3 regions of the Nonomuraea sp. bgisy101 genome follow, and region 1 is predicted to be linked to each of the others. Evidence: riboswitches for the same ligand, from Rfam matches in the RefSeq annotation. Region 1 holds a riboswitch; each other region holds the start of a gene.
The links. Region 1 has a riboswitch for cobalamin ahead of cobN (cobaltochelatase subunit CobN). Riboswitches for the same ligand answer to the same signal wherever they lie in the genome.

Region 1 (5,072 bases):
GCCGGTCGGCCAGCCCCAGGTCGTGGTCGAGCCGCGCCGCCTGGATCAGCGTCCAGATCTGCGCCCTGATCGCGGGCAGCTTCGCCGGGTCCATCGCCGCGATGGAGGCGTGCTCGTCCAGGAGCTGCTCCAGCCGCGCGATGTCGCCGTAGGTCTCGGCGCGCGCCATCGGCGGCACCATGTGGTCCACCAGGACGGCGTGCGCCCGCCGCTTCGCCTGGGTCCCCTCACCGGGGTCGTTCACCAGGAACGGGTACACCAGCGGCAGATCGCCCAGCGCCGCGTCGGGCCCGCACGCGGCCGACATGCCCGCCGACTTGCCCGGCAGCCACTCCAGGTTCCCGTGCTTGCCGACGTGCACCATCGCGTGCGCGCCGAACTCCGCCGACAGCCACCGGTAGGCGGCCAGGTAGTGGTGGCTGGGCGGCAGGTCAGGGTCGTGGTAGATCGCGATCGGGTTCTCGCCGAAGCCCCGCGGCGGCTGCACCATCACCACGACGTTGCCCGCCTGGAGGGCGGCGAGCACGATGTCGCCCTCGTGCACGAAGAGCTCGCCGGGCGGCGGACCCCAGTGCCGTTCCATCGCCGCGCGCAGTTCCTCGGGAAGCGTCTCGTACCAGGCGGTGTAGGAGGCGGCGGGGATGCGCACGGGGTTGGCCGCGAGCTGCTCCTCCGTCAGCCACTCCTGGTCCTGGCCGCCGGCGGCGATGAGCGCGTGGATGAGCGCGTCGCCGTCCAGCTCCGCGACGCCCGGCAGGCCCTCGCCCAGGTCGTAGCCTTCGGCGGCCAGCCTGGCCAGCAGTTTCACCGTGCTCGCCGGCGTGTCGAGGCCGACCGCGTTGCCGACGCGCGCGTGCTTGGTCGGGTAGGCCGACAGCATCACCACGAGTCGCTTCTCGGCGTTCGGGACGTGCCTGAGCCGCGCGTGCCGTACGGCGGTGCCCGCCACACGGGCGGCCCGTTCGGGGTCGGCCGCGTAGACGGTCAGCCCGTCCTCGTCCACCTCCTTGAACGAGAACGGCACCGTGATGATCCGCCCGTCGAACTCGGGGATCGCCACCTGCGAGGCCGCGTCGAGCGGCGACAGGCCGTCGTCGTTCTCCTCCCACGCCTGCCTGCTCGTGGTCAGGCAGAGTCCCTGCAGGATCGGCACGTCGAGCTCGGCCAGCGCGCCCACGTCCCACGCGGCGTCGTCGCCGCCCGCCCCCGCCGTCGCCGGCCGCGTGCCTCCCGCGGCGAGCACGGTCACCACGAGGGCGTCGGCGGTCCTCAGCGTGTCGAGCAACTCGGGCTCCGCCGTACGCAGCGAGGAGCAGAAGACCGGCAGCGCCCGGCCGCCCGCGTCCTCGATCGCGTCGCAGAGCGTCCGCACGAACCCGGTGTTGCCCGCCATGTGGTGCGCCCGGTAGTAGAGCACGCCCACGACGGGCCCCTCGGCGGGCTCCTCGGTGGGCCGCTCCCTGTCGAGAAGCCCCCAGGTCGGGGTCGGCTCGGGCGCGGCGAACCCGTGTCCCGTGAGCAGAACCGTGTCGGACAGGAAGGCGTGCAGCTCGGCCAGGTTCGACGGGCCGCCGTGGGCGAGGTAGGCGTGCGCCTCGGCGCAGACGCCGCCGCTGACCGTGGACAGCTCCATGAGCTCGGCGTCGGGCGCCTGCTCGCCGCCCAGCACGATCACGGGGCGCGGGCCCGCGAGCAGGTGGTCGAGCCCCTCCTCCCAGGCCCTGCGTCCGCCGAGCAGCCGCACCACCACCAGGTCCGCGCTCTCGACCAGCGCGGGCAGATCGTCGACCGTGAGCCTGGCGGGGTTTCCCAGCCGGTACGGCGCGCCGCTCGCCCTCGCGCTGAGCAGGTCGGTGTCGGAGGTCGACAGCAGCAGAACGGCCGTGCTCTCGGGCACAGGGAACTCCTCCCTCGGGGTCCTCGCCCCGGTCGCGGGTGTCACGAGTGCGGGAGTCTCCTGGCTCCCGGATCGACGCTCACCCCGGCCTTCCCATCCGTCTCCGGACAGTGGCCTTGCGGTGGGGTTCGCTCCCCGGTCACAGTGGCGGGACCGCGCCGGCTTCGCACCGGCTTCCTCCGTCGCCCTCGTCTGCGATCAGACTAGAGGGTTTGGAACGGGTTACCATCCTCCGCGTGGACATAACTGCGGACATTGGCGACTTTTCGGGACATGCGGGTCCCGACGCGTGCCCCGGGGCACTCCAGGTCCACACCGCCGCCGACGGCGCGCTGGCCAGGGTCCGCATCCCGGGCGGAGCGCTCTCGCCGGCCCAGCTGAGGGAGCTGGCCGCCTGCGCCGCCGAGCTCGGATCCGGCGTGATCGAGCTGACCTCCCGCGCGAACGTCCAGGTGCGCGGCCTGCGCGCGCCCGACCCCGCCGACCCGTCCAGCGTGCCGGCCTTCGCCGCCCGGATGGCCGCGGCGGGGCTGCTGCCCTCCGCCACGCACGAGCGGGTGCGCAACATCCTCGCCTCCCCCCTCGCGGGGCGCGTCCCCTCATCGCTCGCGGACGTCCGGCCGCTGGTGAGCGCACTGGATCGCGCGCTGTGCGGCACCCCCGAGCTGGCCGGGCTCTCGGGCCGCTTCCTCTTCGCGCTGGACGACGGCACCGGCGACGTGGTGTCCTGCGGCGCCGACGTGACCTTCCTCGCCACCTCGGCCTCCGGCGGCGTGCTCCTGCTCGGCGGCGTACGGCAGGGCCCGCCCGTGGACCTTGCCGGCGTGGTCCCGCTGATGCTCGCCGCCGCCTCCGCCTTCATGGAGCTGGGCGACGGCGGCGCGTGGCGTGTCAGGGACGTCCAGGACGGCCCCGCCCTGCTCGCGGCCCGCCTGTTCGGCGCCGCCCAGGAAGAGCCCGGCCAGAGCGACCAGGCAGGTGACTCCGGCCCCGCGGGTGACTCCGATCCGACCGGCCCGGCCGATCCGGCCGATCTGGCCCGCCCGGCCGATCTGGCCCGCCCGGCCGATCCGGCCCGCCCGGCCGATCCGGCGGGCCCGGCGGGCCGGGAGCGTGCAGGGGTGCGGGATGCGGGGACCTTCCGGCAGCTCGACGGCGACGTCGCCCTCGAAGTGGTGATCCCGCTCGGCCGCCTGACCGCCCACCAGGCCGCGGTCCTCGCCGACGCCGCCCCCGAGGCGCGCGTCACCCCATGGCGTACCGTCGTCCTGCCCGGCCTGGCCCCCGACGCCGTCCAGCAGGTCGCGGACCGGCTCACCGGGGCGGGCCTGGTCACCGTCCCCGGCACGCCGTGGGCCGGGCTCAGCGCCTGCACGGGCCGCCCTGGCTGCGCGAAATCCTTGGCCGACGTCCAGCTCGACGCCAGAGTCTGGGCCGAGCGGCCGGACCACGAACCTGCAGCCCGTCCCGTCCACTGGGCCGGGTGCGAGCGGCGCTGCGGCCGTCCCGCCGGAGAGGTGGTCGACGTCGTCGCCACCCCGGCCGGCTACCGGGTCGCGGGCCGTACCGAAGAAGAGGGGACATGACCGACTACATCCGCGACGGCGCGGAGATCTACCGGCGCTCGTTCGCCACCATCCGCGCGGAGAGCGACCTCGCGGGGCTGCCGGCGGACGTCGCCCAGGTGGCCGTCCGCATGATCCACGCCTGTGGCATGACCGACCTGGTCACCGACCTGGCCTACTCGCCGGGCGTGGTCGCCGTGGCGAGGGCGGCCCTGCGCGCGGGCGCGCCGATCCTGTGCGACGCCATGATGGTCGCCTCGGGCGTCACGAGGACCCGCCTGCCGAAGGACAACGAGGTGATCTGCACGCTCGGCGACCCGGGCGTGCCGGAGCTGGCCGAGCGGATGGGCACCACGCGCAGCGCGGCGGCGCTGGAGCTGTGGCGCGAGCGGCTCGACGGCGCCGTCGTCGCGGTGGGGAACGCGCCCACCGCCCTCTTCAGGCTGCTGGAGCTGGTCGAGGAGGGCGCGGGGCGTCCTGCGGCGGTGCTCGGCATCCCCGTGGGCTTCATCGGGGCGGCGGAGTCGAAGCAGGCGCTGGCGAGCAGCGGTCTGGAGTACCTGGTGGTGCACGGCCGCAGAGGCGGCAGTGCGATGGCGGCGGCCGCGGTCAACGCGATCGCGAACGAGCGGGAGTGAACGGCGTGGCGGGACGGTTGTTCGGGGTGGGACTGGGTCCCGGGGATCCCGAGCTGGTGACGGTCAAGGCGGCCAGGCTGATCGGCGAGGCGGGCGTCATCGCCTACCACAGCGCCAGGCACGGCAGGAGCATCGCACGTTCGATCGCGCTGCCGTACATGCGGGAGGGGCAGGTCGAGGAGCTGCTCAAGTACCCGCTGACCACGGAGACCACCGACCACCCCGGCGGCTACCAGGGAGCGCTCGACGACTTCTACGCCGAATGCGCGCGGCGTCTCGCTGCCCACCTGGACGAGGGCAGGGACGTGGTGGTGCTGTGCGAGGGCGACCCGCTCTTCTACGGCTCCTACATGCACATGCACAAGCGGCTCGCCCACCGCTACGAGACCGAGGTCGTGCCCGGTGTCACCTCGGTGGCGGGCGCGGCGGCCGTGCTGGGGCGCCCGCTGGTGGAGCACGAGGAGACGCTGACCGTGCTGCCGGGCACGCTCCCTGCCGACGTCATCACCGAGAAGCTGCGCAACGCCGACTCGGTGGCGGTGCTCAAGCTCGGCAGGACCTTCGAGAAGGTCCGCGACGCGCTGGCCGAGGCGGGCCGCCTCGACGAGGCGTGGTACGTCGAGCGGGCGACCACGGCGAACCAGCGGATCGAGCCGCTGAAGGACGTGGACCCGGCGAGCGTGCCGTACTTCTCGCTGGCGATGCTGCCCAGCGGCGGCGGGCGTGACGACGAGCGTCTGGAACCCGGGGTCGCGGTCGTGGGGCTCGGGCCCGCGGGCTCGCAGTGGCTCACCCCCGAGGCGCGGCACGTGCTGGCCGAGGCGACCGACCTGGTCGGCTACGGCCCCTACGTCGACAGGGTGCCGCAGCGGTCGGGCCAGATCAGGCACCGCACCGACAACAGGGTGGAGGCCGAGCGCGCCGCGCACGCGCTGGAACTGGCCCGGCAGGGCCGCAGGGTGGCGGTCGTCT
Region 2 (5,072 bases), on a different contig from region 1:
AGCACGGGCCGCTCGCGCTGATCGGCCCCGAGCTGCCGACGGTGGCGATCGTGCCCGACGACGAGCTGCTCGACAAGAACCTCACCACGCTGGGCGAGATCAGGGCGCGTGGCGGCCAGGTCCTCATGGTCGGCCACCGCGAGCCCGACGCCAAGCTGGCCGACGACGTGATCGTGATCCCCAAGAACGAGATCGAGCTCGACCCGATCCTGCTGACGATCCCGCTGCAGCTGCTGGCCTACCACGCGGCCGTCGCGCTGGAGCGGGATGTCGACAAGCCGCGCAACCTGGCCAAGAGCGTCACCGTCGAATAGGCCCAAGGAGAGGGCCCTCAGGGCAGCAGCAGGCCCCAGTAGAGGGCCCACGGGATCATGACCGCGCCGGCCGTGACGAGCAGGCCGAGCCGTACCCGCTCGGAGCCCCGCCCGGCCGCGCGCCAGGCGCGGGCGGTCAGCACGGTGGCGACGGCGACCGTGACCACCAGTGCCTGCAGCAGCAGCCAGAGCACGGGCCTGCCCGCCAGGACGGGTCCGGGTTCGGCCAGCTTGCCACCCGTCATGACCAGGTACATCAGGTAGCCGAAGCCGCCGGCCACCACGGCCAGCCCCGCGCCCGCCAGCACTCTGGGCGCGGGGCCCGCGGCCACCGCCGTACCCCTGACCCTGCGGACGCCGGCGGCCAGCGGGTAGCCGAGGAAGGCGACCAGGAACAGCAGGAGCGCGGCGGCCTGCACGGGAGCCGACTCCCACCAGGCGGGCGGCGGCACAGGGATGGTCGCCGACGCCTGCTGCGCCTTCGTGCCCGCCTCCGGCGGGCTCGAACGGGGCGCGCGCCCGGAGGCGACGTCGGACACCCACGATCCGACCAGCTCGGGGTAGCCGGGCGTCAGCTCGGGCGCCCTGGTGACGCCGCCGTCGGGAGTGCGGTGGGCGGCGTGGTCCGCGCCGGTGAACAGGCGGAGCGTCACGTGCTCGTTGCCGCCCTCGGCCAGGGTTCTCGCCATCAGCGGAGGGCTCTCGACCGGCGGGGTCAGCAGGTCGTGCGTGCCCCAGATCGCCAGGACCGGCTGACGGACCTTCCGCAGCACGGGCAGCGGGTCGTGCCATGGCTCGGGGAACAGCCCGCCGTCGGAGATCGCCCGGTACAGCGTGGGCACCGAACGGTCGGGCAGCGAGCCCGCGACGCCGGCCTTGCGCAGGCCCGCCGAGACCGCCCACGCCTGCTGGCGCAGCGGCTGCAGGGAGTTGGCGCCGACCAGCACCACGAACGCCACGTCGGTGGAGCGTGAGGCGGCCAGCGGCACCACCCATCCGCCCTCGCTCAGCCCCCAGAGCCCGACGTGGGCCGGGTTCACGCCCGCCTGGCGGCGCAGCGCCGCCACCGCGCCGAGCGCGTCGTCGGCCAGCTGTGAATAGGAGCGCTCGAACAGCGAGTAGCCCTCGGTGCGCTTGTCGTAGACCAGCACCGCCATGCCGCGTCTGGCGAACTCCACGGCCTCGGTCATGAGCTTGGTCCTGGGCGTGCCCGCGCCGGCTCCGTGCACGAGCACGATCCCGGGGCGCGCGCCCTGCCCGCCTCTGGGGGACAGGACCGTGCCGCGCAGGGTGAGCCCGCCGCCGCCCGCGAAGCTCACTTCCGTCGTGGTCAGATCGGCCGGCACCGGTACGGCAGGCGGCGCCCCCGTCGCCGGTACGCCGGTCGTCGGCCTGGCGTGCGCCGCCGCCGGTGCGGCCAGCGCCACCAGCAGCGCCATCGCTGAGATCACTAATCTCTTCATGTTGCCGAACCTACTCTGCAGAGAGTTATCGGCAAAGACATGTCTGCAGAAATCCTTCTGGAGGACTAGGGTGCTCGTCATGAAGGATGACGAGCCGTGGGTCCTGGACGACCCGGGCAAGCTGAAGGCCCTGGCCCACCCGATGCGCCGCGCCATGCTCCGTCACCTGGGCCTGCACGGTCCCGCCACGTCCACGACGCTCGGCTCGCTGCTCGACGCCAAGACCGGCACGACCAGCTATCACCTGCGCCAGCTGGAGAAGTACGGGTTCATCGAGGAGATCCCCGAGCGGTCGGCCGGGCGTGAGCGGTGGTGGCGGAAGACGGAGACGGGAGACATCAGGCTGCCCCATCCGGCGCAGCTCGCGCCCGAGGACCGCCCGGTGCTGGCCGAGTTCCACCGGATCGGGCTCGAGGAGGACAAGGGGATCCTGCTGGAGCTCCTGCCCGCCGCCTACCAGGCCGATCCCGCGTGGGTGAAGGTCTCGCGCGCTCTCGGCCGGATGACGCTGGGCGAGCTGGAGGACTTCTTCGAGGAGTACATGCTGCTGCTGAAGAAGTACAGCCATCGTGCCGCCGACGCTCCTGAGCAGGCCCGGCCCCTGCACATCCGCCTGCTCGCCCTGCCCGCGGACCTGCCCGCCCCCGATGTGTGACTCTCCGCCTCCGACCAATAACATGGAGTAGCGGAGGGGTGGGGCGACGGGAGGGGCCTGCGCATGCGCCGTCGGGAGTTCGTCGCGAGAGCGCTGGCCGCTATGGCGGGCCTGGCCGGCTGCGGTACGGCCACGCGCCCGACCCCGAGCTTCTCCGTCGTGCCGGGAGGGGAGGCCTGGGTCCCCGTCGCGCGGGTGCTCGCGGGGCAGTTCAAACGCGACGGCGTGGCCGAGGGAGGGCCCCTGCTGACGGTGACCGGCCTGCCCGCGATCGCGGCCGCCGAGATGGCCGGGGTGAAGGAGACGGGCACCCCGCTGGCCAGGCTGGTCGGCGACGTCGAGGTCCTGGTCGTCTCCAACGCCTCCGTCTTTCGCGAGTTCGACGACTTCGCGCGGCGGCTGGTCGCCGACCCCGGCGGCACCGTGCTGGGCGGCAGGCCGCAGGGAGAGTCCGATCACCTGCTGTTCGGACTGGTCGCGCGCGGTCTCGGCGCGGACGCCAGGGTGCTCGACTACGCGGGCTACCCCACCACGGACGATGCGGCCGAGGCGCTGCTGGCGGGCAGGGTGGGCGTCGCCGCGGGCCCGCTCGGCGAGTGGCGCAAGCGCCTCGGCAAGGGGCGTCTCAGGGCGCTGGCCGTCTCCTCGGCCGAGCGGGTCGAGGACGTCGAGGCGCCGACCCTGCTGGAGTCCGGTGTCAGGGTCGACTTCGCCGACTGGTGCGCGGTGCTCGGGCCCAAGCAGATGAGCGAACGCGATCGCGCCCGGGCGGTCGAGGTGCTCGACGAGGTCGCCCGGTCCGCGCGGTGGCTGGACGCCTGCCGCGCCAGAGGGTGGAAGCCGATCCCGCTCAGCGGCGACGACTTCGCCGCGTGGCTCGGGTCCGAGGCCGGCAGGACCCGCGAAGTGCTCAAGGACCTGGGGCTGATCGACACAACTTGTTGGGGTAGTTGCGTCCGCGGCCACTAGATGTAGGATCCTGGTCGTCGCTGGTTCGCCCGAGCAGGGCGAAGCAAAAGGGAAGCCGGTGAGATGCCGGCACTGCCCCGCAGCGGTGAGCGGGAACGACCGCCGTCACGAAGCACTGGGCCCATGGCCTGGGAAGCGACGGCCAGTAGGAAGCTGACGTACGCCCGCGAGTCCGAAGACCTGCCAGCGGTGTGACCTGTCCAAGGCCTCGAGGGAGGGCCGCGGGGTCTCGCGGCGTGCCCGCGTGCTCTCGCCTGCCTTCACGGGGTGAGCTCGCGAGGAGAGAGCGTGACGCAGATCGTAGAGGTGGATCGCCGGCTGGCCATCGAGGAGGCCGCCGCCAGGGTGATCGCCGACCCGGAGAACTCCAGGGTCGCCGCCAGGCTGCTGGCCGAGCAGATCGCGGACGAGGCCGCCGCGCACGGCGTGAGGACCTTCTCCGAGTCGATCGTGGCCACCCACGCCGCGGGTCTGCTCCAGGACGGGCTGGCCGCCTTCGTGGCGGCCAACGCCGCCGCCCTCGACGCGCTGGTGGACGAGAGCGCCGACGACAGGTTCGAGTACTTCGGCCTGCGCACCGTCTACGACCGCTACCTGCTGCGCCACCCCGAGACGCGCGGCGTGCTCGAACGCCCGCAGCACTTCCTGCTGCGCGTCGCCTGCGGTCTTTCCGCCTCGGTCGCCGAGGCCGCCGAGCTGTACGCGCTGATGTCCACGCTGTCGTACCTGCCCAGCTCGCCCACGCTGTTCAACTCCGGCTCCCGCCGTCCCCAGCTCTCGTCGTGCTTCCTGCTCGACTCGCCGCGCGACGAGCTGGAAGGGATCTACGAGCGTTACGGCCAGGTCGCCAGGCTGTCGAAGTACGCCGGCGGCATCGGCATCGCGTGGACCAGGGTCCGCTCGCGCGGCTCGCTGATCCGCGGCACGAACGGCCACTCCAACGGCATCGTCCCGTGGCTGCGCACGCTCGACTCCAGCGTGGCCGCCGTCAACCAGGGCGGCCGCCGCAAGGGCGCGGCCTGCGTCTACCTGGAGACCTGGCACGCCGACATCGAGGAGTTCCTCGAACTGCGTGACAACACCGGCGAGGAGGCCCGCCGTGCCCACAACCTCAACCTCGCCAACTGGGTGCCCGACGAGTTCATGCGCCGCGTCGAGGCCGACCAGCCGTGGTCGCTGTTCGACCCCAAGCAGGTGCCGCACCTGACCGACCTGTACGGCGAGGCGTTCGACGAGGCCTACCGGGCCGCGGAGGCGGCGGGCCTGCACACCCGTCAGATCCCCGCGCGCACGCTCTACGGCCGGATGATGCGCACGCTCGCGCAGACCGGCAACGGCTGGATGACCTTCAAGGACGCCGCCAACCGCGCCTCCAACCAGACCGCGCGCCCGGAGAACGTCATCCACCTGTCCAACCTCTGCACCGAGATCCTCGAGGTGACCAGCGACGGCGAGACCGCCGTCTGCAACCTGGGCTCGATCAACCTGGCCGCCCACCTGGCGGGCGGCACCATGGACTGGGTACGGCTGCGCGCCACCGTCAGGACCGCGGTGCGCTTCCTGGACAAGACGATCGACCTGGGCTTCTACCCGACGCCCGAGGCCGAGACCGCCAACCTGCGATGGAGGCCGATCGGGCTCGGCGTGATGGGCCTGGCCGACGTGTTCTTC
Region 3 (5,072 bases), on a different contig from region 1:
ACTGCTCCAAGTGCCGGTCCGCGCTCTCCGTCCTGGACGCCGCGGCGGTCGGCTACACCGTGCGCCGCTACCTGGAGGATCCGCCGAAGGAGCACGAGATCCGCGACGTGCTGGTCAAGCTCGGCCTCGAACCGTGGGACATCACCAGGACGGGCGAGGCGCGAGCCGCCGACCTCGGCCTGCACGACTGGCCGCGCGACTCCCGCAGCCGTGACCGGTGGATCAGGGCACTGGCCGAGAACCCGACGCTGATCCAGCGGCCGATCATCACGGCCGACGACGGGTCGGCCGTGGTCGGGCGGACCGAGCAGGCCGTGCGATCGATACTCGGTTAGCGGCATGGTCCGCGGAGCGCGGGTGGGTTATAGTGCGCTGTCGTGGCGGTTCTCTCCCGCCCAACCTCCTGAGCGGATCCCCACGCGACCCGCCGGCCGCGGAGGCAAAGGGGACGCAGGAGCCTCGGGAGCGGCAGTCTGACCGGCTTCGCGACACTTCGCGGCCGCCAAGGGCTGCGGGCGTGGGCCGGGCCCTGGCGATGGCCGCGCGGAGAGTCGTCATGACCAGCAAGAAGCAGCTCAAGGCTCGCATCCGTGAGCGGATGGCCAAGACCGGCGAGAGTTACACCACGGCCCGCACGCACCTGCTCGGCAAGGCCGAGACGCACGCCGACGGCGGCTGGCGGTTCGTCGGCGGGCACCACCCCTCCAGCGCGGCGATCACCGCGATCCTCGCCAACCAGGGCGTCGCCATCAGCGAGCCGCTGGTGTTCCTCGCGGGTGGCGGCATCGGCGCCGGTTACATCCTGTGGGAGTTCCAGCACGACCAGACCCGGCACGTGACCCTGGGCTTTCGCAATCAGTGGCAGTACTACAACCGCTGGATGGACAAGACGCTCACCCGTCTCGGCGTGCCGTACGAGGAGCACACCACCGGCGGCGCCCGCGGGGCCAGTGACAGGCTCGCCGAGGAACTGGACGCCGGGCGGCCGTGCGTGATCCTTCCCGACCGCTATCACATCGGGTACTGGCGGCTGCCCGCCGCGCTGGACGGGCACGGCGGGCATCCCGTGGTCGCCTACCGGCGGGACGAGAACGGGGTGTACATCGACGACAGGGGCCAGGCGACGCTGCTCGTGCCGCGGGACCGCGTCGACGCCGCGCGTGCCAGGGTCGGTTCGTACAAGAACGTGACGCACGTCCTCGGCGACACCGTCTTGGACGAGGCGGCGCTGGCGAGCGCCGCACGAGAAGGGCTGCGAGACTGCGCCGGCCACCTGTCCGCGGCCTCCGACTCGTTCTCGCTGCCCGCGTGGCGCAAGTGGGCGCGGTTGCTGACCGACACCAGGAACGCCAAGGCGTGGCCGAAGGTCTTCGCCGACGGTCGCGGCCTGGCGGGGGCGCTGCTGTCGGTGTGGGAAGGCGTCGAGCCGGTCGGCATGGACGGCGGGAACCTGCGCGACCTGTTCGCCGGCTCGCTGGACGAGGCCGCGGATCTGGTGGGCGAGCCGCGCCTTTCCGGGCTGGCGGGACGGTTCAGGGAGATCCACGCGATGTGGCACGACCTCGCGGAGGCCGCGCTTCCCGCGTCGGTGCCCGAGTTCGCCAGGGCGCGCGAGCTGACCGCGGCGATCAGGGAGAGCGTCCTGGCCGAGGGAAGCGCCGGTGGCGCCCAGGCGGCAGCGGCGGGCGAGGAGCTGTGGAGGCTCAGGGCGCAGGCCGATCGGTCCGCCCCCGCCGGTGATCTGGCCGGTCTCTTCGCCGAACTCGGCACGCGGGTGGGCGCGATCTACCAGGCGGAGTCGGCGGCCATCGCGGAGCTGGCGGCACTCGTGCGCTGACCGGGGCCTCTTCGTCCGCTGAGCCTGTCCGCGGGTGACGTCAGTACCTGACGCGAGTGGCGATGATCTGCATGGCGAACTCCTGCTCCTCCTGCGAGGGCTGCCTCGTCCAGGTCGTGCCCGGGGCCTGCTCGGCCAGCATCCGGCTCAGGGCGGCGCCGAGCACGTCCGAGGGCTTGGCGCCCTGCATCTGCGTCCGGGTGGCGGCGTAGCGGTCGAGCACCCTGGCGTAGTCGACGAGCAGCGTGTTCGTGTAGCGGCTCTTCTCGCCGTCGGCCCGGTTGAGCGCCTCGACGTACTCGGGCTCGGGCTCCTCGAGGACCGCCTTCACGACGTCGAGGCGATCGCGGATCGGCTCGCTCGTGGAAAGGTCGCTCGCCTGGTCGTACATGGCCTGGACGGACTCCGGCGTGTCGCCCGCGAGCACCACGACCATGCCGTAGCCGCTGTCCTCCTCGCCGTACCCGCCTTCGACGCCGTCCACGCCGGGCGCCGACAGGGCGTCGCTCATGGCGTCGCGGAAGCCGTACTTGTCCATGCCGTCGATCTCGCAGGGCAGCCAGTTCTCCCGCAGGTGGAGCACCCCGACGCTCTCGCGGGCGGCGGCCTGGCCGAACAGGTGGCGTACGGCGCCCGCAGGATCGCTCATCGCGGCGGGTCCCATCGCCTTGAAGCGGTCGGCCATGAGGTGCATGGAGATCAGCATCGGCGGGTGATAAAGGCTCAGCACCCCGTGCTCGCCGTGGATGAAGAACGAGCCCACCTCGTTGTCGTAGGCCCCGAGCCCCGCCATGAACGCGATCTCTTCCTCCTCGCTGAGCCGCAGTTCCCACCCCCAAAGGCGGTTGACCTCGAACTGGTCGAAGCTCTCCCCTCTGAGCGGGTCGCGGAAGCGCCACCACAGCGCGACTCCGACGACCACCGCGGCTACCACCCCGAGCGCGATCCACATGGTTCGAGCGCCTTCCTGTTCGGATGCACAGGCGCAGGACCATAACACGATCTTCACTGAGCTATGGGACGGTTTGTCAGAGTCCCGGTCGAGCCGGTGATCGCAGGTGTGCGAGCATGGTCGGCGTAGGCGACGGCGGATCGAGGAAGCCGGTGAGAGTCCGGCGCGGTCCCGCCACTGTGATCGGTGAGCGGATCCCAGCAGGCCACTGCCCGAGTCGGGTGGGAAGGCGGGGACGAGCGTCGAGCCGGGAGCCAGGAGACTCGCGCGGTCGCCTCCTCAGCGGATCGGGGCGGATCTCCCCGGGAGAGGGAGGTGGTCGGCGTGCCGTACCGGCTGCCTGTGCTGCCGGCGGTGATCGCCGGAGCGGTCGCCGACGTGTCCACGATCGGCGGCTTCTTCGAGATGGGAGTCGGGCCGATCGGGCCGGGGTGGCGGCCGCTCGCCGATCTGCCCGTGAGACACCGGATCGACGACGCCGCCGTACGCCTGGGAACCGGCGAGACCAGGGTGGCGGCCTCCCTGCTGTTCCAGGGACTGGCCGCCCGCCTGTGGTCGCCCGTTGTCGGCGTGGCGGTGGCGCACGGCCTGCTCGTCGACGTCGATCCGTCCCAGGTGCACTGGTACCCGACCCCCTCCGGTCCGCTGCCGCTGCGAGCTCAGCGCCTGACCGGACGGCGGGTCGTGGGCACCTCCCTCGCCGAGCCCCTGTACCGCGCCGTGGTGCCCGGGCTGCTGGAGCCGCTCGCCCAGGCCGTCCAGGAGATCGTGAAGATCGCGCCGGGGCTGCTGTGGGGCAACGCGGCCTCCGCCCTCGCAGGCGCCGTCCAGACCCTCACCCGCGGGCGCCCCGAGCTCGCGGGACGCGCCATCGCGCTCGGTCGCGAGTTGCTCGCGCTCGGCGTGCTGCGCGGGAGCGGGGAGCTGGTCGAGCCCGCTCCCGACCGGCCGTTCTTCGTCCGGCGCAGCTGCTGCCTCTACTACCGGGTGCCCGGCGGCGGCATGTGCGGGGACTGCGTCCTGCTCGATCAGATCACGCGCCGCGAGCAGTGGGCGCTGACCATGCGCAGGGGCGGAGGATCCTGATGAGCCACGCCGCCCCGCCGATCGTCACGACGGGAGGACGCGCCGCAGCAGATAGGTGTCCATGATCCAGCCCTTGCGCTCGCGGGCCTGCGCCCGCAGCTCCCGGATGCGGTCGGCGACCTCGGGCACCGGCCCCGACACGAGGATCTCGTCCGGCGTGCCGAGGTAGGCACCCCAGTAGATGTGGTACTCCGCACCCAGGTCGGCGAAGGCGCAGCGCGCGTCGAGCATGACGACGACGTCGTCGGCCGCGACGGGGCCCTCCTGGGCCAGGCGGCGGCCCGTCGTGATGTGCACGGGCCTGGCCACCCTCGTCAGGCTGGTGCGATGCCGGGCCGTCAGCGCGGACACACTGGTGATGCCCGCGACGACCTCGTACTCGAACGCGACCCCTCCCCGCTCGACGACCTCCTCGATCCCGGCCAGCGTGCTGTCGTAGAGCCCAGGGTCGCCCCAGACGAGGATCGCGCCGGTCTCGTCGTCGCCGAGCTCGTCCCGGATGAACGCCTCGTACAGGTCGGCCCGACGCGAGCGCCACTCCTCGACGGCGGCGGCGTAGGCGAGAGTGGTCCTGTCCCGCTCGGGGTCCCGGGCCTCCACCAGCCGGTACGGCTCGCGGGCGTGCTCCTTGATCATGTCCTGGCGGAGCCCGACCAGGTCGTGCTTGGCCTCGCCCTTGTCGAGGATGAAGAAGGCGTCGGTCCTGCCGATGGCCTTGACGGCCTGGAGGGTGAGATGGTCGGGGTCGCCGGCGCCGATGCCGATGATGAGGATTCGCTTCACCCGGGAAAGTCTGCCGCCTCGGCGAATGGCCGGGCTCGCCGGGCCTGACCGAGGACGGCTCGTAGCGCAAAGTCACCGTTCAGCGCCATTGAGTGACGAGATTGTGGTGGGATGGGCTCCGTGCGACCCCCGACGAGAGGCCACCCGCATGCCCCCGATCCGACGCGCAGTCGCGCCGCTCATCGCCGTCCTGCTCCTGAGCGGCTGTGGAGCCGCCACCGGCGCGGCGCGACCCGCCGGTGAGCCGGCCGCGGCGACGCCCACGCCGGCGCCGTTCCTGACCCCGACGCCCGGGACGGGAAGGCCGCTCGGCAAGCGGCCGGCCAGGGACGGGAGCACCGTCTCGCCCAGGCCGGCCAAGAAGGCCCGCATCCCGTCGCCGCGCCCGAAGGCCACGAGGACCGCGCGACCGGC

Region 2: it holds a riboswitch for cobalamin, as region 1 does, so the genes downstream of both, AC3EO4_RS39515 (ribonucleoside-diphosphate reductase subunit alpha) here and cobN (cobaltochelatase subunit CobN) in region 1, are expected to answer to the same signal.
Region 3: it holds a riboswitch for cobalamin, as region 1 does, so the genes downstream of both, AC3EO4_RS44635 ((2Fe-2S)-binding protein) here and cobN (cobaltochelatase subunit CobN) in region 1, are expected to answer to the same signal.

Annotation. Positions count from the first base shown of each region.
Region 1 is NZ_JBYITD010000002.1:187,838-192,909, forward strand. It holds gene cobN (cobaltochelatase subunit CobN) at 1-1,897, opposite strand, end outside; cobalamin riboswitch at 1,936-2,126, opposite strand; gene cobG (precorrin-3B synthase) at 2,134-3,483, shown strand; gene AC3EO4_RS04465 (precorrin-8X methylmutase) at 3,480-4,100, shown strand; gene AC3EO4_RS04470 (precorrin-2 C(20)-methyltransferase) at 4,106-5,072, shown strand, end outside.
Region 2 is NZ_JBYITD010000027.1:129,545-134,616, forward strand. It holds gene glmS (glutamine--fructose-6-phosphate transaminase (isomerizing)) at 1-314, shown strand, start outside; gene AC3EO4_RS39500 (alpha/beta hydrolase family protein) at 332-1,777, opposite strand; gene AC3EO4_RS39505 (ArsR/SmtB family transcription factor) at 1,857-2,432, shown strand; gene AC3EO4_RS39510 (Bug family tripartite tricarboxylate transporter substrate binding protein) at 2,496-3,401, shown strand; cobalamin riboswitch at 3,406-3,603, shown strand; gene AC3EO4_RS39515 (ribonucleoside-diphosphate reductase subunit alpha) at 3,690-5,072, shown strand, end outside.
Region 3 is NZ_JBYITD010000035.1:87,007-92,078, forward strand. It holds gene AC3EO4_RS44620 (arsenate reductase family protein) at 1-335, shown strand, start outside; gene AC3EO4_RS44625 (BtrH N-terminal domain-containing protein) at 557-1,837, shown strand; gene AC3EO4_RS44630 (hypothetical protein) at 1,878-2,789, opposite strand; cobalamin riboswitch at 2,887-3,072, shown strand; gene AC3EO4_RS44635 ((2Fe-2S)-binding protein) at 3,114-3,875, shown strand; gene cobF (precorrin-6A synthase (deacetylating)) at 3,900-4,658, opposite strand; gene AC3EO4_RS44645 (hypothetical protein) at 4,807-5,072, shown strand, end outside.